Regions from separate parts of the Pseudomonas sp. CMR5c genome, predicted to be linked through region 3. Evidence: riboswitches for the same ligand, from Rfam matches in the RefSeq annotation. Region 3 holds a riboswitch; each other region holds the start of a gene.
The links. A riboswitch is a leader RNA that binds a small molecule or an ion and turns the genes downstream of it on or off. The one in region 3 is predicted to bind cobalamin.
Positions count from the first base shown of each region.

Region 1 (7,098 bases), 1.5 Mb from region 3:
TCCTGCTCCGGGGCGCCCCAGCGCTCCAGCACCGCTTGGCGGTTGGCCTCGGGCAATGCCTGGAACAGGCGCTGGTAGTCGTCCAGGGCCAGGCTCTGCTGGCAAGGGCGCAGGTCGAGGCTGTCCAGATCGTTGCTGACGCCACCGAGCAATTGCTGGATCAGCTCGGTGCCGCTGGCCGGCAGCTCGCCAGGCAGCGGATAACCCTCGGCCTGCAAGGCCTTGAGAATGTTCAGCGCCGCCGCCGGGGTATCCAGGCCCACGCCGTTGCCGATGCGCCCGTCGCGGGTCGGGTAGTTGGCCAGGACCAGGGCGATGCGCTTCTGGTGGTTGTCCAGGCGGCCCAGCTCGACCCAGTTGCTTGCCAGCCGGGCGACGAAGTCCATGCGCTCGGGCTGGCCGCGGTAGCAGACCACGTCCGACTGGCTGCGCTCGCTGCGCCAGGCCAGGTCCTTGAAGCTGATAGGCCGGCTGATGATGCGTCCATCCAGTTCGGGCAAGGCGATGTGCATGGCCAGGTCCCGTGGGCCCAGGCCCTGTTCGCTGGCCTGCCAGCCCGGCTCGTTGTCCTGGGCGCAGATGGCCTGGATCACCGGGATGTCGCGGCGAAACGGTCGCAGGTGCGGCGCCTCGGGGCTGGACTGGGCGAAACCGGTGGTGTTGAGGATCACTCCGGCACCGGTCTCATCCAGCCAGTCTTGCACCTGCGCCAGGCAGCCGGGCTCCTTGAGGCTGGCCACGGCGATCGGCAAGGGGTTGAGACCGGCAGCCACAAGGCGCTGGCAGAACAGGTCGATGAATGCGGTGTTGGCCGCCTGCAAGTGCGAGCGATAGAACAGCAGCGCCGCCACCGCCTGGCCGGGCTGCCAGTGGGCCTGCCAATCCGCCAGGCTGGCCTGGCTCCTGGCCGGGTGATAGAGCGCGGTGCGCGGCAGCACCTGCGGTTCGCTCCAGGGGTAATCGCGCCCCAGCAAGCCGCTCAGGCAGCGGTAGAAATTCAACGCATTTTCTCGCCCGCCCTGTCGCAGGAACTGCCACAGGCGGTCGCGCTCCACGGCCGACACCGTGCTCAGGTCGCTGAGCTCCGGGTCGGGCCGGTCGTCCCCCGGCACCAGGATCAGCTGCACCCCGCGCCGGGACAGCTCCACCAGTTGCTCGACGCCATAACGCCAGTAGGCGATGCCACCGTGCAGGGAAATCAGGATGACCTTGGCATGGCGCAGCACCTGGTCGACGTAAAGGTCCACCGAGGCGTGGTTCTGCACCTGCATCGGGTTGGCCAGGCGAAAGCTGGGGTAGTCCGCTGGCAGTTGCTCGGCGGCCTCGGCCAGCAGCGCCAGGCTGGAGTCGCCGCTGCACAGGACCACCAGCTCGGCGGGGGTTTGTCCAAGGTCGGCGATGTTGTCATCCGACACGAATCCGCCGGGCTGGGTCCTGAGCAGGTGCATGGGTCAGGCGCCCAGGGCGGCGCGCAGTTGCGCTTCCAGCTGGGTTGCATCCAGTTCCTGGCCGATCAGCACCAGGCGGGTGATGCGTTTCTCATCAGCGCCCCACTTGCGGTCGAAGTGCTTGTCGAAGCGGGTGCCCACGCCCTGGAGCAGCAGGCGCATCGGCTTGCCGGGGATCGCCGCAAAACCCTTGACCCGCAGGATGCCGTGCTTGACCACCAGTTGGGTCAGGGCATCGAGCAGCAGGCTTTCGTCGGCCTCGGGCAGCTCGATGGAGATCGAGTCGAAGGCGTCGTGGTCATGGTCGTCATGATCGTCGCCGTCATGGTGGTGGTCATGGTGGCTGTGACGGCTGTCGATGTGCTCCTCGGAACCGGCACCCACGCCCAGCAGTACGTCCAGGGGCAGGCGCCCGCTGCTGGCCTCGATCACCTTGACCGCCGGCGGCAGCTCCTCGGCCACTTCCTGGCGGACCCTGGCCAGGTCGGCCGGGTCGATCAGGTCGGTCTTGTTGAGGATCACCAGGTCGGCGCTGGACAACTGGTCGGCGAACAGCTCGTGCAGTGGCGACTCGTGGTCCAGGTTGGGGTCGAGCTTGCGCTGGGCGTCCACCTGGTCCGGGAAGGCGGCGAAGGTGCCGGCGGCCACGGCCGGGCTGTCGACCACGGTGATCACCGCATCGACGGTGCAGGCGCTGCGGATTTCCGGCCACTGGAAGGCTTGCACCAGGGGCTTGGGCAGGGCCAGGCCGCTGGTTTCGATGAGGATATGGTCCAGGTCGCCACGGCGGGCCACTAGTTCACGCATCACCGGGAAGAATTCTTCCTGCACGGTGCAGCACAGACAGCCGTTGGCCAATTCGAAGACCCGGCCGCTGGCCTCTTCCTCGGTGCAGCCGATGGAGCACTGCTTGAGGATCTCGCCGTCGATGCCCAGTTCGCCGAACTCGTTGACGATCACCGCGATACGACGGCCCTGGGCGTTGTCCAGCATGTGCCGCAGCAAGGTGGTCTTGCCCGAGCCCAGGAAGCCGGTGACGATGGTGACGGGAAGTTTGGCCAGTGTTTTCATCGGATGCCCTTTTGGCGAAGGAGGCGGGCATACGGGACGACAGGCACGGCGCGGGCCAGGTGCTGATTTCGCCACCGGATCACCCCGCCCGGTTGTAGTGAGAATCTGGGTCGAGGCAGGTCTCCTGGCTGGGGGCTTGCCAGTCCAGGACTGACGCTTCCTGTGCCTTCCCGCCGGCGTCATGGACGCCAGGCAGTGGCCGTGCAGGAATGGAACCCTTCACAGTTGCGGGGGCAGCCGCGGCTTCTACCGCGTTCCCGTCTTAGCTTCGACCGCTGGCCGAAGAACCTCGAAGGCGCAAGGCTACGCAGAGCGCGGAGGACGGTCAATGCACATATGCGGCGGCTTCCCGTGCCAACCGGCGATTGACGGCGCTCCCTTGCCCATGATTTGCTACACAACTTGTTACGGGTGCCCTTCACAGGGTGAAACGGGAAACCGGTGAATCACGCGCTTGCCAGCGGTGACCAGTCCGGTGCTGCCCCCGCAACGGTAAGCGAGCGAAGTGTCAGATCCACTGTGCCCCCGGGCATGGGAAGGCGACACTTGCCGGCATGGCATGACCCGCCCTGCCCCTCGCGAGCCCGGAGACCGGCCCGCAATACACGAATAACAAACCCGCGGTGGGCGGGCGCTGTTGCAAACCCTGCGTGAACGCCACGCGGGGTTTTCCTGCGCCGCTTCCCGCTGACAAACCCAAGGGAACGCGCCATGTCGACCATCAGCAGCACCAGCCATTCCGCCAGCAGCACCGCCACCCTGAGCCAGCGCCTGGTAGCCGCCATCGGTGCCTCGATCCTTGGCGCCTGCCTGGTGTACTTCGCCGGCTTCTCGCATATCGAGGCGGTGCATAACGCCGCCCACGACACCCGCCACAGCGCCGCCTTCCCTTGCCACTGAGACCCGTCCGATGATCAAGCGTATCGCGCAAACCGCGGGCTTCACCGGGCTGCTGGCCGCCCTGCTGCTGACCTTGCTGCAAAGCTTCTGGGTCGCGCCATTGATTCTCCAGGCGGAAACCTACGAAAAGGCCCCGGCCACCGAGGCAGTCCATGAACACGCCCCGGGCGCCATGGCCGGGCACGTCCACGATGAAGAAGCCTGGGAACCGGAGGACGGCTGGCAGCGAGTGCTGTCCACCACCGGCGGCAACCTGGTGGTCGCCGTGGGCTTCGCCCTGATGCTGGCAGGCCTCTACACCCTGCGCGCACCGAGCCGCACTTCCCAGGGCCTGCTCTGGGGCCTGGCCGGCTACGCCACCTTCTGCCTGGCGCCCACCCTGGGCCTGCCGCCGGAGCTGCCGGGCACCGCCGCGGCCGACCTGGTGCAGCGCCAGACCTGGTGGGTCGGTGCCGCCGCGTCCACTGCCGTGGGCCTGGCACTGATCGTGTTCGCCGGCAACTGGCTGCTGAAGTTGCTGGGCGCGGCCATCATCGCCGTGCCCCATGTGATCGGCGCTCCCCAACCGGAAGTGCATTCGATGCTGGCCCCCGAAGCACTGGAGGCACAGTTCAAGATCGCCTCGCAATTGACCAATGCCGCCTTCTGGCTGGCCCTGGGCTTGATCAGCGCCTGGCTGTTCCGGCGCAAGGGCGAGGATGGCCAGCGGGCATGATCACCGAGCCGGCCCTGGTGGTCGGCCTGGGTTGTCGCAAGGGCTGCCCGGCCAGCGCCCTGCGCGCCCTGCTGGACCAGGTGCTGCGGGCCCATGGCCTGGACCTGGGCCAGGTACAGGCCCTGGCCAGCATCGACCTGAAGCAGGATGAACCGGGCCTGCTGGAGCTGGCGCAGCAGTTGTCGCTGCCATTGACCTTCTTCAGCAGTGCCCAACTGGCGCCCTACGACTCCCGCCTGAGCCACAGGTCGCAGGCCGCATTCGAACGCACCGGCTGTCATGGCGTCGCCGAAAGCGCCGCCCTGGCCATGGCCGAATGCCTGCAAGCAGGCTCGGCGCAACTGCTGGTGCCCCGGCAAAAATCCGCCGAAGCCACCCTGGCATTGGCTGTTTGCCCGTAGAATCACCGATAATCCCCGCCCTCGATCATGAGCGATCTTCATCATGAAGCCCGCTCGCCCCCTTTTTCACAGGACATTGCCATGACTGTCTACTTCATCGGCGCCGGCCCCGGCGACCCGGAACTGATCACCGTCAAGGGCCAGCGCCTGATCCATCGCTGCCCGGTGATCATCTACGCCGGCTCCCTGGTGCCCCAGGCGGTGCTCGAGGGACATAGCGCAGTACGGGTGATCAACAGCGCCGAGCTGCATCTGGAACAGATCATCGAGGTCATCCGCGAAGCCCATGCCCAGGGCCAGGATGTAGCCCGGGTGCACTCCGGCGATCCGAGCCTGTACGGCGCCATCGGCGAGCAGATCCGTTGCCTGCGGGAGCTGGGGATTGCTTTCGAGATCGTCCCCGGAGTCACCGCCACCGCCGCCTGCGCCGCATTGCTGGGAGCGGAGCTGACCTTGCCCGATGTCTCCCAGAGCGTGATCCTCACCCGCTACGCGGACAAGACCAGCATGCCGGCCGGGGAAGAGTTCGCCAGCCTGGCGGCCCATGGCGCCACCATGGCCATCCACCTGGGGGTCAACCACCTGGAGCGCATCGTCGCCGAACTGCTGCCCCACTACGGTGCCGACTGCCCGATCGCGGTGGTGCACCGGGCCACCTGGCCGGACCAGGACTGGGTCCAGGGGACCCTGGCGGATATCGCAGCCAAGGTAGCCGCCAAGGGCTTCCGGCGCACCGCGCTGATCCTGGTGGGCCGGGTATTGGCCGCCGATGCCTTCAGTGAGTCGTCGCTGTACCGCGCCGGCCACGCCCACCTCTATCGGCCCTGACCCACTTGTTCACGCCCAGGGGCCTGGTTCCAGGCATAAAAAAACGGCGCTCACGGGGCGCCGTTTTTTTGTGTCGCAGCGAACGCCTTAGTAGTAGGCGTTTTCTTTCTGCGTATGGTCAGTGACGTCACGCACGCCCTTGAGCTCAGGAATACGCTCGAGCAGGGTGCGCTCGATGCCGTCCTTCAAGGTCACGTCGGCCTGGCCACAACCCTGGCAGCCGCCACCGAACTGCAGCACGGCGATGCCGTCTTCGACCACGTCGATCAGGCTGACCTGGCCGCCGTGGCTGGCCAGCCCGGGGTTGATCTCGGTTTGCAGGTAGTAGTTGATGCGCTCGTTGATCGGGCTATCGGCGTTGACCATGGGCACCTTGGCGTTGGGAGCCTTGATGGTCAGCTGGCCGCCCATGCGATCGGTGGCGTAGTCGACGACTGCATCATCGAGGAAACCTTCACTGAAGGCATCGATGTAGGCAGTGAAGCTCTTGAGGCCCAGGGCCTTGTCCTCGGGCTTTTCTTCGCCTGGCTTGCAATAGGCGATGCAAGTCTCGGCGTACTGGGTACCTGGTTGGGTGATGAAGATGCGGATGCCGATCCCCGGGGTGTTCTGCTTGGATAGCAGATCAGCCAGATAATCGTGGGCGGCGTCGGTAATGGTTATGGCGCTCATGATGGTTCCTCGCAGACGTGGGCGCAGTTTACGCCAATCGATGTCGCTGAAAAAGTCCTAGTGTTTTTGTCAGGATAGACCTTGGTCTGAGACGCCCCCGCAGGCTTCTGCGCATCCGGGGGCGGCGACCGCTCTATCTCAGAGGTTTTCGTAGCGGTTCATATCCATGACCCCGGCCTCGACCGGATCGGTTTCCTGCAAGAAGCGGGTCTGGTCATGGAAGTACTGCCAGAACTGCGGATGGCTGCGGCGGATGCCCCAGCGCTCGACGATCTTCTCGAAGCTTTCGGCATCGCGGGCTTCCTGCATGGCCGTGACGAACTCCGGCACCTCGGCGGACGGGATGTCGAACATGAAGTTCGGATAACTGCTGAGAATGCCGGGGAAGATGGTCAGGGTATCCAGCCCCGGCTGGTAGCGCAGCGATTCGCCGAGCATGAAGGCCACGTTGCTGTGGGCCCGGTTGCGCAGCATGCTGTAGAACTGGCGCTTGCCGCCGGGCGTCTGGACCCGTAGCAAGGTGGCCTCAGGCAACTGCTCGATGACCTTGAGCCCGGCCGCCGGCCGCGATGCCAGACCGCTCAGGGCCTGTTCGGCATCCTGCAGGGCCGGGTCGATGTTGGGTCGCGAGCAATAGGCGCTGTCGCAGCGGTTGATCGGGTCCGGCTTGGCATTGAGCTCGCCGTAGCGCGCCAGCAACTGGTTGGCGAAATCCTTCTTCGGATCCTTGGCGTCCAGCTTCAGGGCGCTGCGCTTGCTGTCGTCGATGGACTCGTAGTCCAGCCACATCTTGAACTTGCCGCTGTTCTGGTACCAGTCGTCGAGGAAGTCCTCGCGGGTGCCGGCGGGCATCAGGCGCAGGAAGTTCTGCTCGGCGCCATTGCGGATCAGGTCGAAGTACAGCCGGGTCTGGGCCTGGTGCGAGACGTTGCCGAACACGTCGAAGTTCACTGCCAGCTGGTAATAGGTGCGCTCCAGCAATGGATAGTCGAACAGCCACATCGTCTGCGGAATCTCACCGATCAGGCCCTTGGTCACCGAGGCGCTGTCGAAGTGCCGGAAG
Region 1 covers NZ_CP027705.1:4,205,807-4,212,904, forward strand. The annotation lists gene cobN (cobaltochelatase subunit CobN) at 1-1,448, opposite strand, end outside; gene cobW (cobalamin biosynthesis protein CobW) at 1,452-2,519, opposite strand; cobalamin riboswitch at 2,616-2,826, opposite strand; cobalamin riboswitch at 2,912-3,134, shown strand; gene C4K40_RS19255 (CbtB-domain containing protein) at 3,231-3,419, shown strand; gene C4K40_RS19260 (CbtA family protein) at 3,430-4,134, shown strand; gene C4K40_RS19265 (cobalamin biosynthesis protein) at 4,131-4,535, shown strand; gene cobM (precorrin-4 C(11)-methyltransferase) at 4,617-5,363, shown strand; gene nfuA (Fe-S biogenesis protein NfuA) at 5,451-6,035, opposite strand; gene C4K40_RS19280 (fatty acid cis/trans isomerase) at 6,174-7,098, opposite strand, start outside.
Region 1: it holds a riboswitch for cobalamin, as region 3 does, so the genes downstream of both, cobW (cobalamin biosynthesis protein CobW) here and C4K40_RS12765 (TonB-dependent siderophore receptor) in region 3, are expected to answer to the same signal.

Region 2 (7,098 bases), 630 kb from region 3:
ATGCCTGCTTCCAGGTCTTGGGCCAAGGCCTTGTTCAGCCACAGGTTGGCAGTGCGCCGCGGCACATTGCTCGGACGGTTGCCTGCACGGGAGACCAGCTTCCCGGAGACCACCTCGTCGAAGTCATCGTACTGGGCACGAACCGCTGAAGCGTTGGCCGAGATTTGCCAGCCGTGATCCAGAGCCAGTTCCAGCGAAGCCTCCAGCCCGTCGGACGATTGTTGGCCAATCTGTTGTGCCAGGCGGGTCAGCGGATCGGTCGCCAGCAGCTTTTTCTTGACGATGTGATAAGCCGCCAGCGTCCATTCGCCACGGCCATTCCAGAACTGCTGCTTGAGGCCGAACTCGGTCTGCTTGGCTTCGGTCAGGTCCATCTGCATTTGGGTCGGATTGAGACTGATCAGGTTGTTGATGCCGTCTTCACTGGTGGAGTACTGGCCATACAGTGAGAGCTGATCAGTGACCGCGAACACCAGGCCAGCGCGCCAGTTACCACCTGCAAGGCTGCGATCGGTCCGGGTATCGGCGCGCAGGTCGGTGCGATCGATATGGTTCTGGTCGCGGCGGATACCGGTCACCAACGACCAGCGCTCCGACAGTTGCAGGCGGTTTTCCGCAAACAGTGCAAAGGTACGGGTGGTGCTGGCGGTCTGGGGTGAGAAGGCCGACTTGCTGTGGAAATAACCCGGAGCCGGGTTCCACGGATCGATGTAGTCACCGCCGATATCCTTGTAGGGCGAGTTGTTGGCCACGCCGAAACGGATCCGGTTGTACTCCAGGCCGACCACGGTCTTGCTGTCCAACCCGAACAACGAATGATCGAAGGTGAAGCTCTGGCGATCGCCGATCTGTTCCTGGTCGTGCTTGATCTCCAGGTTGTCGCCTCGCAATAGCTGCTCCCTGGAGTCGACCCAGTTGTAGGCCTCGGCATTGCGCCAGTGGCGACGGCTCTTGATGTAGTAGAGCTGGTTGCTGGCGCTGAGGTTGTCGTTGAGCACCCACTCGGTGTTCAGGCGCGTCCATTCATCGTTGTAACGCTGTACCGCGTTACGCAGGTTGTAGTTCTTGTCCCGCAGGCTGTCGCGGTAGCGGCCGGCGATCAGCGGCGTGCCAAAGTAGCTGGCAGGCTCGCTCTCTCCACGTTCGTGGGCCAGGGTGAAACTCAGGTCTTCAGTGGCTTGCCAGCGCAACGCTGCGCTCAATGCCTGGTTGCGTGATTGGCCGTGGTCGACCCAGCCATTGCTGTGCTGCTGGTTCAGCGTCAGGCGATAGCTGAGGGTGTCGGTGAGCGAGCCACCGCTATCCAGGCCCATTTGTTGCCGGTCATTGGAGCCATAGCCCAGGCGCAGGCGGTTATGGATCTCACCTTCGAAGGGCTTCTTGGGTATCACATTGATCACCGCTCCAGTGGCGCCTTCGCCGTAGAGCACCGAGGCTGGGCCGCGGATGATATCGATGCGCTCCACCAGCCACGGATCCACCGGGAACGTCTGGCTGCCGGCACCGGTATACAAGCGTGAGCCGTCGAACAGCGTCATGACCGAACTATGGCCGATGAACCCCCGCGCCGACAGCGCCGTATTACCGTTGCCAGGCGTGGCGACGCTGGTGATGCCCACTGAACGGGTGACCGCGTCCTGGATCGTCAGGTTATTACGGGCTATGGCCTCACTGTCGAGGCTGCTGGTGCTGGCCGGAGTTTCCAAGGCCGTCAGGTTCAGGCGTGAACCGGCCGGCAGGGGAGTACTCAAGGAGATTGGACTATCGGTGGCCTGTGCCGTCACTTGCGCTTGCGGCAGAACCAGGGAGGGCTGTTGCCCAGCCAGCGCCAGGGGCGTGAGGCTCATGCAAGGCAACAGGGTGAAATACAGCCAGGGGTAAGACTGGGGTAGCAACACAGAAGTGCGGGACATGCGATTCCTACTGCTTATCAGGAATGAATGAATCCCGGAGGGAACAACGCATAGGCAAGCGCAGGCACGCGAGCCCACGCAAACCGGACTGCGCCCGCCCACCGCGGGGTTGTCAAACGACGTTGCAGGCCGGTCTCCGGGCTTGCGAGGGACATGAAGCAATCACCTTCCCATGCCTTGGCACAGTGGTCTGTCGATTGCTTCGCTCGCTTACCGTTGCGGGGGCAGCGCCGGACTGATCATCGCAATGACGCACCGGCTTCCCGTTTAACCCCATGCGCGGCGGCATGGGACACCTGAAACTGGCGCGCATCTGACCACCGGCGAGACCCTCGCGTCAATGGCACCTGGCTATCACTCGGGGCGTCGGAGCACGCTTTCATTTCGATGGTGCTGATGCTGCTTGGCTTGCAACTGGAGGTAGCCGTGTCATTGGCCATGGCCATTGTTGCCGCAAGCCCTGGCGATGTTCCGGCTGGGTCGGCGCCTGGAGCACAGGTGCACCGTTACCGAAGTGGTTGACGAGCGCGGCGGTTAACGACTCAATGCGCCCCCGGAGCGTATCGACAGAACATGGACCTGCACCTGATGACCGAGTGGCAACGACTGTACGAAGAACACGAGACCCAGCTGGATCGCCTCTACGAGGATGTCCTGGAGGGCAGGCTGGAGCGATTGCGGGCCTTTGCCCAACAGTATCCGCAGTTGCTGGAGCTGCCCCGCTATGGCTCCGCCGGGGATATCGGCCTGCTGCATATGGCCGCCAGCGAAGGCCAGGCCGAGGTTTGCCAACTACTGCTCGAGCTGGGCCTGGAGGTGGATCGGCCGGTGCGGGTCAGTGGCCAGGAAACGGCGCTGGGGCTGGCGGCCAGCGAAGGGAGCCTGCCGACCTGCACCGTGTTGCTCGACGCCGGCGCCAGTGCCAATGGCCTGTCATTGAGCATCTGCCCGCCACTTTACTCGGCCGCGCTGGCGGGCCATGACCAGGTGGTCGCACTGCTTCTGGCGCGGGGCGCCGCGGTCAACCAATTGCATCGGCGCTTCAACAACAGCGCCCTGGATGCCGCGCGCACCTGGGGCCACCCGGCGGTTGCAGAGCTGCTGCAAGCCAATGGCGCACAGAGCATCCTGGATATCGATGTCCCAGACGTCGAGGGGCCAGGGCAGGCGATCGCGACCTTCGTCCACAACAGCGCCGGCTGGGTGCTGCCGGCGCTGTTCAGTCCGCCCAGCGCGGACCCTCGGTTTTCGCTGCATATCAGCTTGCTCACCAAGGGTCGCTACAAGCTGTTGTTCACCATTGGCCTGTACCGCACCACTCCCATGACCGAGCTGTTCGTCTGCCTGCCCGAGGACTGGGCGCTTCCCCAGCATGGACTGGCGCAACAGCCAGCCTGGTGCTTCCCGGTGCAGCTACTGGCTCGCCTGGCGCGCCAGAGCCTGGAACACCAGGCCTTGGGCGAGGGGATGCTGGTGCTGCGTGATGATCCTGGCTATGGGGACCTGGCCTGGCCCGATTCGGTGGATGCGATGCTGGTGGTGGACAAGCCCTGGGACCCGGCATCCGCGGCCGAGGAGATTGCCGACGATGACCGGGTGGCCCTGTTGTTGCTGGTCCCGGTGAAGTTCACTGCCAAGGGCAGGCCCACCGGCGAGGCCCTGGATGCCCTGGTCGCCCGCAAGCGCAAGGCGAGCTGGAAGGTCCTGGCGCTCAAGTCCCCGACCTGATACCCGGGGGAGGGAAGTGGCAGCCCCCGCCGGCCCATGGGCGTCGACGGGGACAGTAATGGGTCCAGAGGACGTTACTGGGTGATGGTCAGGCTGCCGGTGGCCTGGACCGAGCCATACCGAATGCGCGAATAGACCGGGTCGCTGTAGCTGAAGTCCATGACGGTGCCCATGGAACCAAGATGTATGGCCTGGCAGCTGAAGTTCACTGCCACTTGCCCGCCATAGGGCGTGACGCCAATGGCGACCTGGGTCGGCCCGGTCCATTCGATCTTGCAGCCCAGCGTGCTGCCCCCGGCGCTGGTGTTGTAGCCTCGGCAATTCAAGCTGGCGTTACCGTTGCTGGTGCTGGGGAAGCCAGCCCACTTGGCGATGGCCAGGTTGGCCGAGCAGGAGGTGTTGATGCTGTTGGCCCCCGGAGCAAGCTTGTAGACCCCGGAAGGCGGCGCGAGGGTGGCGGTGACAGGAGTCAGCGGCAGTGGCGAGAACGTTGCGGCGGCCTGGTTTTCAACCACCGTCGTCCTCGACGGAGGAAGCTTGCACACCACCACGGCACCGACGTCGTCGGACTTCTTCAGTTCACCCAGGGCGGTAATGTCAGAGCCGCCCCTGGACTCGCAGAAGAGTTTTCGCAGCTGGGCGTTTTCTTCGATATCGGCCGTGGATGAGGCCTGGGCCAGGGGGGCGAGTGCCAGGCCGATGACTCCTGCCAGCAACAGGCGTGAAAGATTCATGATCGATTCCTTATCGATGTTAAGACCGGGCGAAGGGTATGCCCGGCCTGTCGCCGATTTAATGACAAAAGCTCGGGTGCGAGCCTGGACTAAGCTGGATCGCAGTTGCGATGGTGCCTTGGGCCCATCGCTGAAAACCCACCCCACAATGCGAGGAAGGCTACATGCCGCACATCGAGGTAATCCTGGTAGATGACAACGACAGGGAAGTGGGCTTCATGGAGAAGCTGGCCGCCCACAAGGTCGGGGCGCGCCACCGGGCGGTATCGGTCTATGTGTTCAACAGCCGCAATGAACTGCTGCTGCAAAGGCGCGCAGCGCGCAAATATCATTGCGGCGGTCTATGGAGCAACACCTGTTGCGGGCACCCGCTGCCAGGCGAGAGCACCGATCATGCGGCGCAAAGACGCCTGGAAGAGGAGATGGGCTTGACCTGCCCGGTGACCAAGCGCTTCGAGCTCGGTTACTTTCTCCATCTGCCGGGAGGCTTGATCGAGCACGAATACGGGCACCTGTACTTTGCCCGTTGCGATGTTGAGCCCGTCTTGAATCCCGACGAAGCGGACGCCTGTGCGTATCGCTCCCTCGAGGACATTCGCCAGGATATCCAGGCACATCCGGACGACTACACGCCCTGGTTCAAGTTCACCTTCCCCGAGGTCATGAACCTCGAGATCTAGTGCCCGCTACTGCTGGCGCAGCGCTTTTCGCGGGCATGGGCACGCCCGCAGATGCCCGCTTCAGCGACAGGGTTGCGCGGTCGTGGCGCGGATCCCGGCCGTGATGAAGGAGATCAGGTAGTTGGTCTTCACCTCGATATCCATGGCCTTGACCTCGCCAGCGGAGATCCGCTCGATGCGCTCGTCGAACACGCTCATGACCAGGGCGCCGACAGCGAAGTGATAGGCCCAATGCGCCGCGGCCGCCGTGATGTCGGGCAGGGCCCGGCGGATAGCGGCGATGAACTCGGCGGCGAACGGGTCGAACAGCGCCTCGACGATGCCCCGGCCTGCCTCCTTGGGGTCAGAAGACTCGCGCGCCACCAACTTGGCATAGGCGACTCCCGCCTCGTCATGCTGGATGCTCATCACGGGGGTCACGAAGGCCCGGACGATGTGCTCCAACGGATCTTCTGCGTCCGCCAGAGGCTGACGCAACAAGGCTTGCCGGGCTTCGAGCACGGACTTGCGCCGCTCGAAAAGCTCGCGATACAGGTTGAGCTTGGTCTTGAAGTGGTACACCACCAGGGGCAAGCCCACGTTGGCCGCCGCCGCGATATCGCGCATCGAAACACCGTCATAGCCACCCTCGGCGAACAGGCGCTCGGCGGCATCGAGAATCGACTCACGCTTGCTTACCACGGTCATCTCTTGCTTCTGGGGTACCTGGGTCATCGACATCCTCAAGGCTTGCTGGACAGACGCTGATTGTGCCTGCCCGACCCGGCCCACGCCACCGCATCGACTTGGCTAGACCGGCTAACTGTACGTGTGTATAGTTTTGCGCAAAACAACAAAACCACCGCTCCGCTCGAGCATGGTGGTACCTCCAGGAGTCAGCATGACGACCCAACCCGACAGCTTGAAATGGCGTGTCCTCATCGGTTCCTTCCTCAGCTACACCTTCGATGCCCTGGACATCCTGGTGCTGATCATCGCCTTGCCGACCATCCAGGAAAGCCTGCACATCAGTGCCAGCCAGGCCGGGCTGATGGTGACCGCCACCTTGCTCGGGGTCGGCGTCAGCAGCCTGGTGATGGGCACCCTGGCCGATACCCTGGGCCGCAAGAAAGCCCTGCTGGCATCGCTGGTGGCATTCGGCGGGCTGACCATGGCCATTGCCGCGGCGAGTGACTGGAAGCAGATCCTGGTCCTGCGCTTTTTCGCCGGACTTGGGCTGGGTGGGGTCTGGGGAATCGTCGCGGCCCACGTACATGAGACCTGGCCGGCCCGGCAGCGGGGCCGGGCGACCGCCTTCGTGCTCAGTGCGTTTTCCGCAGGTTCCGGCCTGGCCGCGCTGCTGGCTGCCGGCCTGCTGCAAGCCTATGGCTGGCGCACGCTGTTTTTCCTCAGCGGTGCGCTGGTGCTGGTGCCGGTGCTGTATGTCGCATTGCGGGTTCCGGAGTCCGCCGCCTGGCTTGCCAGGCGCCACCGCCAACCGGAACGGGCGGACGCCCGGCCGGCGCTGGCCATCGCACAGCTGTTCGGCCCGGGCCTGGCCCGCCGGACGCTCCTGGGCAGCGCAGCCTCGGCCCTGGCGCTGACGGCCTATTGGGGGACGATGACCTGGATCCCGACCTTCCTGGTCAAGCATCACGGGCTTTCATCCACCACCATGGCGAACCTGATCGCGGTGATGAACGTTGGCGCGTTCATCGGCTACAACCTGTTCGGCTGGCTCGCCGACCGCCTGGGCAAGCGGCGCATGGTCATCGTCTCCCTGGTGGGGTCGGGGCTCATGCTCCCGGTCTACATCTGGGTGGCAGACAGCACCCTGTTGCTGTTGCTGGGCCCGGTTTACGCCTTCTTCCTGTCGTTTGTCGGGCTGTTCGGCTCGTACTTCGCCCAGTTGTACCCCACCCATCTGCGGGCGTCCGGCGCCGGTTTCTGCTTCAACACCGGACGCGGCCTGTCGGCGTTCTCGCCGATCCTCCTGGGATCGCTGGCGAGCAGCGTGGGGCTGAGCCTGAGCCTCGGTTTTTGCGGCGTGCTGTTCCTGCTCGC
Region 2 covers NZ_CP027705.1:3,337,135-3,344,232, forward strand. The annotation lists gene C4K40_RS15310 (TonB-dependent siderophore receptor) at 1-1,913, opposite strand, end outside; cobalamin riboswitch at 2,023-2,228, opposite strand; gene C4K40_RS15315 (ankyrin repeat domain-containing protein) at 2,487-3,641, shown strand; gene C4K40_RS15320 (hypothetical protein) at 3,716-4,375, opposite strand; gene idi (isopentenyl-diphosphate Delta-isomerase) at 4,540-5,055, shown strand; gene C4K40_RS15330 (TetR/AcrR family transcriptional regulator) at 5,116-5,769, opposite strand; gene C4K40_RS15335 (MFS transporter) at 5,936-7,098, shown strand, end outside.
Region 2: it holds a riboswitch for cobalamin, as region 3 does, so the genes downstream of both, C4K40_RS15310 (TonB-dependent siderophore receptor) here and C4K40_RS12765 (TonB-dependent siderophore receptor) in region 3, are expected to answer to the same signal.

Region 3 (7,098 bases):
GCTCGCGGGAGCTGGACATCCAGCATGGGGTGCCGACCCTGTCGCTGTGCCACGACCTGAGCGAGCAGACCCTGCTGCGCAGCTTCCACATGGACGTCGAACTGGCCGGCAGCCCCCTGGCGCAACTGACCTCCCGGGCCCGCTTGCTGTTCATCGCCGCCCACCCCCAGCGTTTCGCCGACAGCTGCATCAGCGAAATCGTCGGCTACAGCGACACCGACGGCCAATCACCGTTCTGGGAGGCGGTGGGCCAGCATTTCTTCGACCTGCCCTATGTCGAGGCCGAGCGCCTGTGCGCCCTGCAGGGACGCGGGTTCCTGGTCGAGCTGATGCCCCAGTACCCGATCTACATCCCGATGCTGGCGCAGGCGGCCCAGGACTGCATCGGCCGCATCCATCCCGACGCCCGGGAAGCCTGCGACATCCTGGTGGACGAAGGTTTCGCCCCGACCCAGTACGTCGACCTGTTCGATGCCGGACCGACCCTGCAGGCGCGCACCAACGAACTGCGCTCGATCATCCAGAGCCGGATGGCCACCAGCTACTTCGCCGCGCAGAGCGGCCGGGGCCGACCATGGCTGTTGAGCAACGACCGCCTGCAAGGTTTCCGCGCCATCGTCGCGCTGCTCGACGAAGCTCCAGAGGAACGTATCGGTCTTGGCCAAGAGATGTTCCAGGCCTTGCAACTGGAGCCCGGCGCTGCCGTGCGGAGCATTGCGCTATGACCCTTTATCGACTCGCAACCGTGGCATTGCCAGGAGCCCGTGCATGATCGTGCGCCCGATTCGCGTCTCCGACCTGCCCGCGCTGCTGCGTCTGCTGGGGGGCAGCCAGCGAGAACTGGACAACCTCAGCACCGACCCCGAGCGCCTGGACCATCGGGTGCGCTGGGCCCAGCGCACGTTCGCCGGCCAGGTGGAACGCGCCGATGCCGACTACCTGTTCGTGCTGGAAGATGACGAGCAGCAGGTGATCGGCATCTGTGGCTTGAGCGGTGCCATCGGCCTGCGCGAGCCCTGCTACAACTACCGGCTCGGCATCACTCGCGGCAGCGCCCCGGGACTGGGTATCGAGAAACAGATCCCGACCCTGTTCTTGAGCAACGACATGGCCGGGCAATCCCAGCTGTGCTCGCTGTTCCTGCGCCACGACCTGCGCCAGGGCTATACCGGGCGCCTGCTGTCCACGGCGCGCTTGTTGTTCGTCGCCGAGTACCCGGCGCTGTTCGGCGACAAGCTGGTGGTGGAGTTGCGCGGCCAGGTCGACAGCCAAGGTTGCTCGCCGTTCTGGGACAGCCTGGGGCGGCACTTCTTCAAGATGGATTTCCAGCAGGCCAACCGCCTGTCCAGCCATGGCGGCAAGTCCTCCATCGCCGAGCTGATGCCGCGCCAGCCGCTCTATACCTGCCTGCTCAGCCTCCAGGCCCAGGCGGCCATCGGCCAGGCCCATGCCAGCACCGAACAGGCGGTGGGCATCCTGCGCGACGAAGGTTTCAGCCACCAGGGTTGCATCGATGTGTTCGACGGTGGCCCGCTGATCGAGGCCGAAGTGGCGAAGATCCGCAGCGTGCGTGAAAGCCAGGTCCTGCCGTTGCTGGTGGGCAACCCGGACGAGCAGGCGCCGATGTGGCTGATCCACAACCGGCGCCTGGAGAGCTGCCGCATCACCGCCGCGCCCGGGCGCCTGGTGGCCGGCTGCCTGCTGGTGGACCGCCAGACCACCAAGCGCCTGCAACTGCAACCCGGTGACTCGGTGCGTGCGGTGCCATTGCTGGCCTGCCCCGCCGATGCCGGTGGCCAGGCCCAGGTACGCACCTCCCCCGCCACCGCCTGGTAACGCCGGGCAAACCCGCTTGGTATAGCCGCTGCCGCAGGCTGCGCACGACCACGCAGCGGGCGCAAACCTTGCGCACTCCACAATGAAGGCCCCGCGGGCCTTGGCGCAGCTTCGCAGGCTCAGCAGCGGCTACGGGAGCTGGGCTGGGCGATAACGGCATGACTGCACAGCGGACGCAATCGTGGCGGCCACAGGATTGACGAACGGCCGGACGGATGTTCAGATGCCGCCCTGTTTCAGGTGCCTCACGCCGCCGTGCGTGAGGTGAAACGGGAAACCGGTGCGCCCCCAGGGGCAAGTCCGGTGCTGCCCCCGCAACGGTAAGCGAGTGCTGCATTCAACACGCCACTGTACCCAAGGTATGGGAAGGCGAATGCAGCCAGCCTCGCAAGCCCGGAGACCGGCCTGAAGCATCTGTTTGGCAATCCTGCGGTGGGCGGGCATGGGCCGGTGTGGGCGCGTGCGCGTGCCTGCCACCTTCTCCCTGCGTGCTTCCCGAAGACACTTTCGAGAAGACCAACAATGACAACAACAGACAATTCCCTTGCGCGCGACTGGCGCGCTCCGCGCCGTTCCATGGGCGGCGCCCTGCTCGGCTGCCTGTTCAGCCCCTGGCTGCTGGCGGACGACACCTCCCTGAAGCTCGAGCAGCAGTTCGTCTCCGCCCCGTCGGTGGAGTCCACCACCGTGGCCGAGATGGCCAAGTACGGCAGCAAGGTGGAGATCATCGATCGCCAGCAGATCGAACGCGCTGGCCCCAGCAGCGACATCACCCGGGTCCTGCAGATGTACGTGCCAGGCCTCTACGTGGCGCCCAAGAACGGCCCCTTCGACTACGGCACCTATTCGCTGCTGGGTGGGCGCAACGATGACACGCTGATCCTGCTCGATGGCGTGCGCCTGAACAACCGCCTGTACGGCGGTTTGTACCTGGATACCCTGCCAGCCAACGCCATCGAGCGCATCGAAGTGCTCAAGGGCGGCCAGAGCCTGCTGTTCGGCACCCAGGCGGTGTCCGGGGTGATCAACATCGTCACCCGCAGCCCGCAGACCCGCGACGCCTCCGGCGAAGTCAACCTGGGCCTGGACAGCTTCATGGGCAGGAGCGGCGATGCCCGGGTGGAACGCATCGTCAGCAACGGCCTGGGCGACCTCGGCTTGCTGGCCTATGTCAGCCACAACGTCTCCGACGGCTACCAGCCGTTTCGCAACAGCGCCTACAACACCAGCACCCGTGACAAGAAGCGCTCCTATGAGGTGACCACCTTCGGCGCCAAGGCGATCCAGGGGTTCGGCGACGACTCGCGCCTGGAGTTGTTCTACCAGTACACCGACGCCAACCTGGATTTCGCCCGCGCCGCGAACAACAAGAAGACCACCAACGACCGGGTCCAGCAGATCGCCACCGCCACCTTCGAGCAACGCCTGGGCGAGCGCTTCAGCTACTTCGTCAAGGGCCATGTCAACGATTGGGACACGCGCTACACCCGTATCAACAGCAACGATGATGGCGGCATCAAGGTCATCAACCACAACGACTACTGGGGCTTCACCGACTGGGGTGTGCAAGCCGAGGGCAAGGCCGAGCTGGACGGCGGCCATGTGCTGGTGTTCGGTACCGACAACCAGTGGTTCAAGGGCCAGGACGACGTACTCAAGATCGACGACAACAAGGCCCAGGCCAACGCCCTGTATACCCAGTTGCGCCCGGTGTTCGAAGCCCTGCCGGACTGGCACCCGAGCATCGGCGTGCGCCACGAGAAAATCAGCGGCGGCGAGAGCGCCACGGTGGGCATGCTCACCTCGCGGTACGACCTCACGCCCAACTGGCAACTGCGCGGCCAGTACGGCAATGCCTTCAAGCTGCCCAACGCCGAGCAGTTGTTCGCTAACGAACCCTATGAAAAAGGCAACCGCAACCTCAAGCCGGAAAAGAGCGTCAACGCTGAGTTGGGCCTGGACTACAAGGGCAGCCTGCTGGCCGGTGAATTCAATGCCAGCGTCACCGCCTACCGGCGCAAGATCGACGACCTGATTGCCCTGGACGGTATCAACTTCGTCAACGGTGACAGCCAGGTCAGGGTCCGGGGCATCGAGGTGGATGGACGCTGGCAGTTCAGCCCGCAATGGAACCTGTCCGCCGACATGACCCGCAACCTGGTCGAATCACGCAACGTGACTCTGAGCAACATCCCCGGGTTCTTCGCACGCTCGCGCCTGGGCTTCGAATCGCAGGCTCGTATGTGGGGCGTGGGCGGCGCGATCCGTTATATCGGCCAGGTCGAGAGTTCGAAGAAAGTGGACTACGGCCATTACTCGGTGGTGGATGCCGACGCTTATCGCTACCTCGACACGGCCCAGCAGCATCGTCTGAGCCTGCTGGTGGAGAACCTGTTCGACCGCGACTACACCACCAGCATGACCAGCGACAGACCGGCGCTGGACAACCTGGGGCGCCCCTTCACCACCGAAGTGCGCTACACCTACCGCTTCTGAGGCCGACCGACATGCATGAACACTATCAACGGGTGTTGTTCGTCGGTCCCGGTCTGCTGGGTGGCGCCCTCGGCCAGGCCTTCTGCCGCGAGCTCGAGGGCCTGCGCGACGACAGCGTCGAGACCCGGGTGATCGATACCCTGGATGGCTTCGACAGTCTCTGGGCGGCCCTGGACGAAACGCTGGCCAAGGCTGGCGCGGCGTTGCTGGTGGTGGACCTGGAGCCCAGCTCCGACAGCGCCTACCTGGACTGGCTGCGCGATGAACTGGGACGCCGCGCCCGTGCCCACTCCCAGGCGCCACGGCTGTGGGTCACCGCCCAGGCCCTGGGTCGCCGGGGGCTGGATGCGGCCCTGGCCTGGGCCAGCATCGCCCAGCGCGAACGCCACCTGCCATGCGACCAGGTCAACCCGGTGGCCAGCGATCCGGACTGGTCGCAGGTGCCGCCCCACGCCCGCCAGGTATTGCTCTGCACCGGCCCGCGCTGTGTCCGGCGCGGCGCCCTGCCCTTGTGGAAGACCCTGCGTCGCGAGCTGCTGCGCCTTGACCTCATGGAGAAGCCCGGAGGCGTGCTGCTGACCCGCACCGCCTGCCAGTTCCCCTGCAACCTGGGACCGGTGCTCACCGTGCACCCGGATGGCTGCTGGTACCGGGTCGAGAACGACCAGCAGGTGCTGCAACTGGTGGAGGGGCACCTGTTGGCAGGCGAGCCCGTCGCCCAGTTGCAGATTGCCGCTCCTTATGGAGTATCCAGCGATGCCTAGGACAACCCGGGCCAGGTGCCTGGCCATCCTGCTGTGGCTGGCCAGTGGGCCGGCCCTGGCCGGCAACTACGAAAACTGCGGCAAGAGCTGGCCCAGCCCCGGAACCCCGCAGCGCATCGTCGCCCTCAACCAGCACAGCGCCGACCTGCTGCTGGCCCTGGGCGCCGGGCCGGCGCTGATCGGCGTCGCCTACCTGGACGACGATGGCCAGGCCATGGCCCAGGGGCACTACCACGGGGTGCCGGTGATCGCCCGCCAATACCCGTCGGCCGAGGTGCTGTACAACCTCAAGCCCGACCTGGTGGTGGGCGGTTTCGCCTCGGCCTTCCCCAACAACTTCAGCTCCCGCGAGCGCCTGGGCGCCATCGGCGTCGGCAGCTACCTGCTGGAGTCGGCCTGCGCCGGGCATGACGAGGACTACTTCGGGCACATCCGCCGCGACCTGCTGACCCTGGGCCAGTTGTTGGGCAAGCAGGAACGGGCACGGCAGTTGATTGCCCAGATGGATACCGACCTCGCCTCGGCCCGGACCCTGTACCAGGACCAACCCCAGCCCTCGGTGTTCTACCTGGACAGCGAGGTCAACGGCCTGGCCAGCCAGGGTCGGCGCGGTTTTGTCGGGGTATTGCTGCAAGCCGCCGGAGCCCGCAACAGCTTCGCCGCCATCGACCGCCCGCGCCTGGTGGTGGACAGCGAGACCCTGCTGGCCAACGACCCGGACGTGATGCTGCTGGCCGATGCCCTGTGGTCGCCGGCCGCGCGCAAGCGCCGCCTGCTGCACAGCGATCCGGTGCTGTCGCGGCTGCGGGCAGTGCGCGAGCAACGCCTGATCGACATCCCCTTCACCCAGCTGGTCCCCGGTATCGCCAGCGCCCGCACCGCCCTGGAACTGGCCCGGCGCCTGCACCCGCCACAGGAATGAGCGCACAACGACAGCGGCCCTGCCTCGGTGGCCGCTGCCGCAAGCTGCGCACAGCCGCGCAGCGGACGCAAAACGTGAGCGCGTCCCCCATCGCCGCAAGGTCCTGCGGGCCTGGGCGCAGCTGCGCAGGCTCGGTTGCGGCTACAGGGAGTTGAGCAGGTGCAGTTGTGGCGGATGGCAACTGACGTTGTCGCGCCCGCAAGTCTTGGCCGCATACAGCGCCTGGTCGGCGTCGTTGAGCCAGCCCATGGCCTCCTCATGCCGGGGGTCGAAGGCGGCCAGGCCGATGCTCAGGCTGACCTGCAAGGCCGGGGTCTGCTCATAGCCCAGGGCGCCGAAACGCCCGCGCAGGGCTTCCATGAGCTCGGCGGCATGCTCCAGGGGAACGTCCGGCAGGATCACGCAGAACTCGTCGCCACCATAGCGGCCGGCCTGGTCGCTGCTGCGCAGGTTCTGGCGCAGCAGCTTGCTCAACTGGCGCAGCACCACGTCGCCGGCCACATGGCCATAGGTATCGTTGATGGCCTTGAAGTGATCGATATCGATCAGGGCGATGGCGCCGCCATGGTCCTGGCGCTTGCAGCGCTGGAACTCGATTTCCAGCTGGTCCTTCCAGGCGCCGTGGTTGAGCAATCCGGTCAGGCTGTCGGTGCGGCTCAAGGCCAATAGCTCGCGCTTGTGCCGGGCCAGGGTCACCGCCTGCTGGTAGCAGATGTACCCCAGGACCAACGGGTACAGGGTCAGCATCGGCAGGCAGGCATACAGCTGCTCGGGCGTGGTCCGGGCACTGAAGGCGAAACCGAAGATCCCCAGGCCCAGGCCGATCCCCAACAGTTGGGCCACGCAGCCAGCGAGAAAGAACCGCACCCCGCCCATGGCGATATTGTTCATGGCCATCATGCCCAGGGTGGTGGCCAGCGGCAGCGGGTTGAACTGCATGGCCGTGACCCAGAAACCGCCCAGCAGCGAATCCACCAGCAAATTGCGGTACTCGGCGCGAAACGGCTGCCGGGCCAGGCGCGCCCACTGGTAGGCCAGGTGTGGCCAGGCGAAGGCGTTGAACAACATGAAGCCCCACAC
Region 3 covers NZ_CP027705.1:2,708,942-2,716,039, reverse strand. The annotation lists gene C4K40_RS12775 (arginine N-succinyltransferase) at 1-725, shown strand, start outside; gene C4K40_RS12770 (arginine N-succinyltransferase) at 769-1,836, shown strand; cobalamin riboswitch at 2,058-2,260, shown strand; gene C4K40_RS12765 (TonB-dependent siderophore receptor) at 2,413-4,332, shown strand; gene C4K40_RS12760 (ferredoxin) at 4,344-5,096, shown strand; gene C4K40_RS12755 (ABC transporter substrate-binding protein) at 5,089-6,018, shown strand; gene C4K40_RS12750 (diguanylate cyclase) at 6,160-7,098, opposite strand, start outside.

Region 4 (7,098 bases), 2.3 Mb from region 3:
TGTCCAAGGCCTACTGGCAGAAAGCCTACCTGAGCGCCAAGCGCGTACTGCAGCCGGAACACCTGGCGCGCAATCCATAATCCTTTCTTGTCGAGGTGTTCGTGACTGCTCGTACGCTCAACCTCGACGACGCCCTGTATCAATACCTGCTGGATGTGTCCCTGCGTGACACGCCTTTGCTGCGTCGCCTGCGGGATGAAACCCAGGCCTTGCCCACCGCGCGCTGGCAGGTTGCGCCGGAGCAGGGGCAATTCCTCGCCCTGCTGGTCAAGCTGATCGGTGCCCGCCGGATACTGGAGGTCGGCACTTTCACTGGCTATAGCGCCTTGTGCATGGCTCAGGTGCTACCTGGGGATGGTTCGCTGGTCTGCTGTGATCTTCCCGGCGACTACAACGCCACTGCCCGCCGTTACTGGCAGGAGGCTGGAGTCCAGCAGCTTATCGATCTGCGTCTGGCACCTGCCCTGGAAACCCTGGCCAGCCTGGAGCAGCAGGGGCAGGGTAACTCCTTCGACCTGATCTTCATCGATGCCGACAAGGCCAATTACCCGGCTTACCTGGAGTTCGCGCTGCGCTTGCTGCGTACCGGTGGCCTGGTCGTGTTCGATAACACCTTGTGGAGCGGGCGGGTGTTGGAGGTGGCTCCTGCCAGCGAGGATACCCGGGCCATCCAGGCGCTCAATCGTGCCCTCAAGGATGACCCGCGTATCGATCTGTCGCTGCTGCCCCTGGGGGATGGCCTGACCCTGTGCCGCAAGCGCTGAACTCAGGGCTTCTTGGCAGCGCTCACACGCCAGATCTTGTTGCCGACGTCATCGGCGACCAGCAGGGCCCCTTGCTGGTCGATCACCACTCCCACCGGGCGCCCCATGGCGTTCTTGTCGGCATCTAGAAAGCCGCTGAGCAGGTCGATCGGCTGTCCTTGGGGCTTGCCGCCGCTGAATGGCACGAAGAGCACCTTGTAGCCACTGTGGGGCTTGCGGTTCCAGGAGCCGTGCTGGCCGATGAACGCGCCTTCGGTGAAGGGCGCGGGCAGCTTGCTGCCAGTGGCGAACGCCAGGCCCAGCGAGGCCGTGTGCGGTCCCACGGCGTAATCCGGGGCAATTGCCTTGGCCACCAGTGCCGGATCCTGGGGTTTGACCCGTACGTCCACGTGCTGGCCGTAGTAGCTGAAGGGCCAGCCGTAGAAAGCGCCATCCTTGACCGATGTGATGTAGTCGGGCACCAGGTCGCTGCCGATCTCGTCCCGTTCGTTCACCGCTGTCCAGAGGGCTCCGCTGACTGGCTCCCAGGCCAGGCCGTTGGGGTTGCGCAGCCCAGTGGCGAACAAGCGATGCTGGCCGCTGGCACGGTCCACTTCCCAGATCGCTGCCCGGCCTTCTTCCTTGTCCAGGCCGTTTTCGCCGACATTGCTGTTTGAGCCGACGGTGACGTACAGCTTGCTGCCATCCTTGCTGGCGATGACATTCTTGGTCCAGTGGTGATTCAGCGTGCCGCCGGGCAGGTCCACTACCTTGGTGGCTCCGGCGCTGATCCTGGTGTCACCGCTCTGGTAGGGGAAGCGCAGCAGCTTGTCGGTATCGGCTACATACAGATCGTTGCCCACCAGGGTCATGCCGAAGGGGGAGTTGAGGTTCTCCAGGAAGACGCTGCGAGTCTCCGCCACGCCGTCGTGGTCGGCATCGCGCAACAGGGTGATGCGGTTGGCGCTGGGAACCGTGGCCCCGGCGCGCCCCATCACCTTGCCGGCTACCCAGCCGCGGATGCCCCGGCTGTCGTCCGGTTTGGGCGGGGCGTTGGTTTCCGCCACCAGCACGTCCCCGTTAGGCAGTACATAGAGCCAGCGTGGATGATCGAGATTCTCGGCGAAGGCACTGACCTGGGTTCCGCTGGCGGCCAGCGGTTTCGCTCCCTCGGGCCACCCGATGGCCGGAGCGATGTTCAGCGTGGGGATCAGGGTGGGGTTGGGTTCCGGCAGCTTGGGGTTCGGGCCGGTGCCGTCCGCAACCTGCAGGCTGGAGGTTTCGCCGCAGGCGGCGAGGCCGGCGGCGATGGCGATGAGCAAGGTATGGCGAGGCTTGAGCATGCTGATATCCCTATGAGTGCGCGAACGTTCAATCATAGAGAAGCATGGGCGCCCTGGGGTTCCTTGTGTTCAGCGAGCTTCCTTGAACAATACCGCCACTCCGGGGTGGTAGTGGCCGGCTTCGTTGTGCAGCTTGCGGTAGGCATACGGGAAGTACCAGGCCACGGCACAGCAGTGTTCCTTCTGTAGGTCGTCGAGCATGTCTTGCAGTTCCTCGGGAGTCGCGCTGTGCTGGGCCTTTTGAGGTGCGACGAACAGGCAGCCAAGCTTCAGGTCGCTGGCGTGGCTGATGGTCTTCGCTGCATTGGCGATATCCTGCAGGGCCTGGGTCAGGGCCAGGTTGTTGACCCGTGGCCAGCGCTGGGTGGCCTGGATGTAGGTGCGTTCTTCCTTGGTGGCCAGGTACAGGTCGGTACGGGCATTGCGCGCACCTTCTTCGAGCTGCTTCTTGCTGGGGCTGTGTTCCAGGGTCACCATCTCGGCCATCCAGGCCGCGGCCGAAAGCAGTCCCAGGTTGGCCTGTTCGTCGAACCAGTAAGGGGTTTCGTTATCGCCGCGAATCGCGTTGTAGCGGTCAATGCAATCGAACCAGCGCTCCAGCATCGGTCGCAGGAATTCCAGTCTTGGATTGCTGATGATCATGCCTTGCATCGAACTCACCCCTTATTGTTGTGACGGGACGTCATGTCCTGAAAGTGGCTATTTGATATCACTGCTTTCAGTGTGGCACAAGATTGGCGTCAGTTTGTTGATGCAGTGCAGTTTTCCGTTGGGTGCGGCGGGCCGCTTCATTGACGCTCCATTCCCAACCCTCTAACCTTCGCGACTTGTTTCAGGTGCTCTGTGACTCCCGGGTCGACAGAGTGAAACAGGGAAGCCGGTCAGGGCCCGTTCCAGCGATGGAGCCGGCGACGATTCCGGCGCTGCCCCCGCAACGGTAGGTGAGTCAAGATTGCGCAAGTGCCACTGTGTCGAAGCAGGCATGGGAAGGCGCGCAGTCCGGCAGTGGTGCCGCTCACGAGCCCGGAGACCGGCCTGATTCATCCAACGGCATCACGGAGGGCGATGCCAGGCTTGCGCCGTCCATTTCCATTCCTGCCCCCCGTTCCCCAAGCCCCAACGGAGAGCTGCTCCATGAGTGAATCCCTCGAGCGTGACGAACGTCATCTGGCGCGCATGCTGCGCAAAAAAGCGGTGATCGACGAGCGTATCGCCAACTCGCCCAATGAATGCGGGCTGTTGCTGGTCCTGACCGGCAACGGCAAAGGCAAGAGCAGTTCGGCCTTCGGCATGCTGGCACGGTCCATGGGCCATGGCATGCATTGTGGCGTGGTGCAGTTCATCAAGGGCCGCGAAAGCACCGGCGAAGAGCTGTTCTTCCGGCGCTTTCCCGAGCAGGTGCGGTTCCATGTGATGGGCGAGGGCTTCACCTGGGAGACCCAGGATCGCCAGCGTGACATCGCCGCCGCCGAGGCCGCCTGGGCGGTTTCCCGGGAGCTGTTGCGCGATCCGCAGATCGGCCTGGTGGTACTCGATGAGCTGAACATCGCCCTCAAGCATGGTTACCTGGACCTGGATCAGGTGCTCAGCGACCTGCAGGCCCGTCCGCCGATGCAGCACGTGGTGGTGACCGGGCGCGGGGCCAAGCCGGAAATGCTCGAACTGGCCGACACCGTCACCGAAATGGGCATGGTCAAGCACGCCTTCCAGGCCGGTATCAAGGCGCAGAAGGGCATCGAGCTGTGAGCGTGAACCCATGAATGATGTTCGTCATTGCCCGGCGGTATTGATCGCCGCTCCGGCATCCGGCCAGGGCAAGACCACCGTGACCGCCGCCCTGGCGCGCCTGCACCGTAACCAGGGGCGCAAGGTGCGGGTGTTCAAGTGCGGTCCGGACTTTCTCGATCCGATGATTCTCGAGCATGCCAGCGGTGCCCCGGTGTACCAGCTGGACATGTGGATGGTGGGCGAGCAGGAAAGTCGCCGCCTGCTGTGGGAGGCCGCCGGCGAGGCCGACCTGATCCTGATCGAGGGCGTCATGGGATTGTTCGATGGCACGCCATCGAGCGCGGACCTGGCACGGCATTTCGGCGTGCCGGTGCTGGGGGTGATCGATGGCGCCGCCATGGCCCAGACTTTCGGCGCCCTGGCCCTGGGTCTGGCGCGCTACCAGCCGGACCTGCCGTTCGCCGGCGTGTTGGCCAACCGGGTGGGGACCTTGCGCCATGCGCAACTGCTCGAAGGCAGCCTGACCGAGGGGTTGCGCTGGTATGGAGCCTTGTCCCGGGAAACCTCGATCGAGCTGCCCAGCCGCCATCTGGGCCTGGTCCAGGCCAATGAACTCAATGACCTGGATCTGCGTCTGGATGCCGCTGCCGAGGCCCTGGCCAGCAGTTGCCAGGTGGCGCTGCCGCCAGCGGTGGGGTTTGCCGCGCCGGCCCCGGTGGCCTGCGAGCCGCTGCTGGAGGGCGTGCGGATCGCCGTGGCGCGGGATGAGGCATTCGCCTTCACCTACGGCGCCAGCCTCGACCTGCTGCGGGCCATGGGTGCGCAACTGAGTTTCTTCTCGCCGATCCACGATAGTGAGTTGCCGGTGGCCGACAGTCTGTACCTGCCCGGGGGTTACCCCGAGCTGCACCATCAGGCACTCGCCAGCAATAGCGGCATGCTCGCGGCCATCCGCGCCCATCACGCCGCCGGCAAGCCGCTGCTCGCCGAATGCGGCGGGATGCTGTACCTGCTCGATGCCCTGACCGATGTCGAAGGCCAGCGTGCCGAACTCCTGGGGCTGTTGCCCGGCGAGGCTGTAATGCAGAAGCGCCTGGCGGCCCTGGCCTTGCAGGCGGTGGACCTGCCGGAGGGCAGTCTGCGCGGGCATACCTACCATCATTCCCTGACCAGTACCGAGCTTGCGCCCATCGCCCGGGGGGCGAGCCCCAATGGTGGCCGGGGTGCCGAGGCGGTGTATCGCGACGGGCGCATGACCGCCTCCTATGTGCACTTCTACTTCCCATCCAATCCTGTGGCGGTGGCGGCGTTGTTCGCGCCCCGGCCAGGGGTTGCCGAGGGCCTGGCGTGTGACTGAACAGGCGTTTTCCGCGGCCGAGCGCGAGGCGGTCTATCGCGCTATTGCCGAGCGTCGTGACATGCGTCATTTCGCCGGCGGCAGCGTTGCCCCCGAGTTGTTGCAGCGCCTGCTGGAGGCCGCGCACCAGGCCCCCAGCGTTGGCCTGATGCAGCCCTGGCGGTTTATCCGCATCAGTGACCGTGCGCTGCGGGACAACATCCGGCAGTTGGTGGAAGAAGAGCGGGTACGTACCGCCGAGGCGCTGGGGGAGCGTTCCGACGAGTTCATGAAGCTCAAGGTCGAAGGCATCAACGAGTGCGCCGAACTGCTGGTGGCCGCGTTGATGGACGGCCGGGAACGGCATGTCTTCGGTCGCCGGACCCTGCCGGAAATGGACCTCGCATCCCTGTCCTGCGCGATCCAGAACCTCTGGCTGGCGGCGCGCAGCGAAGGGTTGGGCATGGGTTGGGTATCGCTGTTCGAGCCCCAGGCCCTGGCCAATCTCCTGGGCTTGCCCGAAGGTGCCAAGCCCCTGGCCGTGCTGTGCCTGGGGCCGGTCACCGAGTTCTATGCGGCGCCGATGCTCGCGCTGGAGGGCTGGGCCCAGCCCCGGCCATTGAATGAATTGCTGTATGAAAATTACTGGGGAGTGAGTCAATGAGCGTGGCGTTGCTGAGTGTCGCCGGGGTGGCGCTGGATGCGCTGCTGGGCGAGCCCAAGCGCTGGCATCCACTGGTGGCCTTCGGGCGTTTGGCGGATCGCATCGAGCAACGTTTCAACGCCGGCGGGCGGGGTTGGCGCAGTCATGGCGTCACGGCCTGGGTGCTGGCGGTCCTGCCCCTCACCCTGTTGGCCACGGCCTTGTCCTGGTTCCCCTATATCGGCTGGCTGGTGGAAGTCCTGGCGCTGTATTGCGCTTTGGGGCTGCGCAGCCTTGGCGAGCATGTCGAGCCGGTGGCCCAGGCCCTGCGTAGCGATGACCTGGATGAGGCGCGGCGGCGGGTGGGGTTCCTGGTGAGCCGCCAGACCAGCGAGCTGGATGCCCCCGCCGTGGCGCGCGCGGCCACCGAGTCGGTGCTGGAGAACGGCAGCGACGCGGTATTCGCCGCCTTGTTCTGGTTCGCCGTGGCCGGTGCGCCAGGGGTGGTGCTCTATCGTCTGAGCAACACCCTGGATGCGATGTGGGGTTACCGCAACGAGCGCTTCGAGCGTTTCGGCTGGGCTGCCGCGCGGATCGATGATCTGCTCAACTATATTCCGGCGCGCCTGGTGGCCCTGACCTATGCCTTGCTGGGCAAGACCCGGTTGGCCTTCAAATGCTGGTATCGCCAGGGGCCGACCTGGGACAGCCCCAATGCCGGTCCGGTGATGGCCGCCGGTGCTGGAGCCCTCGGGGTAGAGCTGGGCGGCCCGGCGATCTATCACGGCGAACTGCACCAGCGCCCGCAATTGGGCGAGGGGGAAGCGGCCAGCGCCGGGTCCATCGATGGTGGCTGGCAGCTGGTGCAGCGTGGGGTATGGCTGTGGTTGCTGATTCTTTGCCTGGGGGCGCAATTCTATGCTTGAGCACGGTGGGCGTTTGCGCAGGGCGGCCCAGGAACATGGCATCGCCGAAGAGGACTGGCTGGATCTGTCCAGCGGCCTGGCCCCCTGGCCTTTCGCGTTGCCGCAGATTCCGCTGCGTGCCTGGGCCCGCCTGCCGGAAACCGACGACGGCCTGGAGCAGGCGGCCTGTGCCTATTACGGCGCCAATGAAGTATTGCCGGTAGCCGGTTCCCAGGCGGCGATCCAACTGCTGCCGCGTTTGCGTCGCACCGGCAAGGTCGGGGTGCTGTCGCCCTGTTATGCCGAGCACGCCGAAGCCTGGCGGCGCAGTGGCTATCGGGTACGCGAGGTGTTGGAGCAGGAAGTCGACTTCTTTCTCGACAGTCTCGATGTGCTGGTG
Region 4 covers NZ_CP027705.1:4,998,620-5,005,717, reverse strand. The annotation lists gene C4K40_RS22885 (C40 family peptidase) at 1-80, shown strand, start outside; gene C4K40_RS22880 (O-methyltransferase) at 102-764, shown strand; gene C4K40_RS22875 (sorbosone dehydrogenase family protein) at 767-2,086, opposite strand; gene C4K40_RS22870 (hypothetical protein) at 2,156-2,737, opposite strand; cobalamin riboswitch at 2,904-3,140, shown strand; gene cobO (cob(I)yrinic acid a,c-diamide adenosyltransferase) at 3,221-3,832, shown strand; gene C4K40_RS22860 (cobyrinate a,c-diamide synthase) at 3,843-5,171, shown strand; gene bluB (5,6-dimethylbenzimidazole synthase) at 5,164-5,814, shown strand; gene cbiB (adenosylcobinamide-phosphate synthase CbiB) at 5,811-6,719, shown strand; gene cobD (threonine-phosphate decarboxylase CobD) at 6,712-7,098, shown strand, end outside.
Region 4: it holds a riboswitch for cobalamin, as region 3 does, so the genes downstream of both, cobO (cob(I)yrinic acid a,c-diamide adenosyltransferase) here and C4K40_RS12765 (TonB-dependent siderophore receptor) in region 3, are expected to answer to the same signal.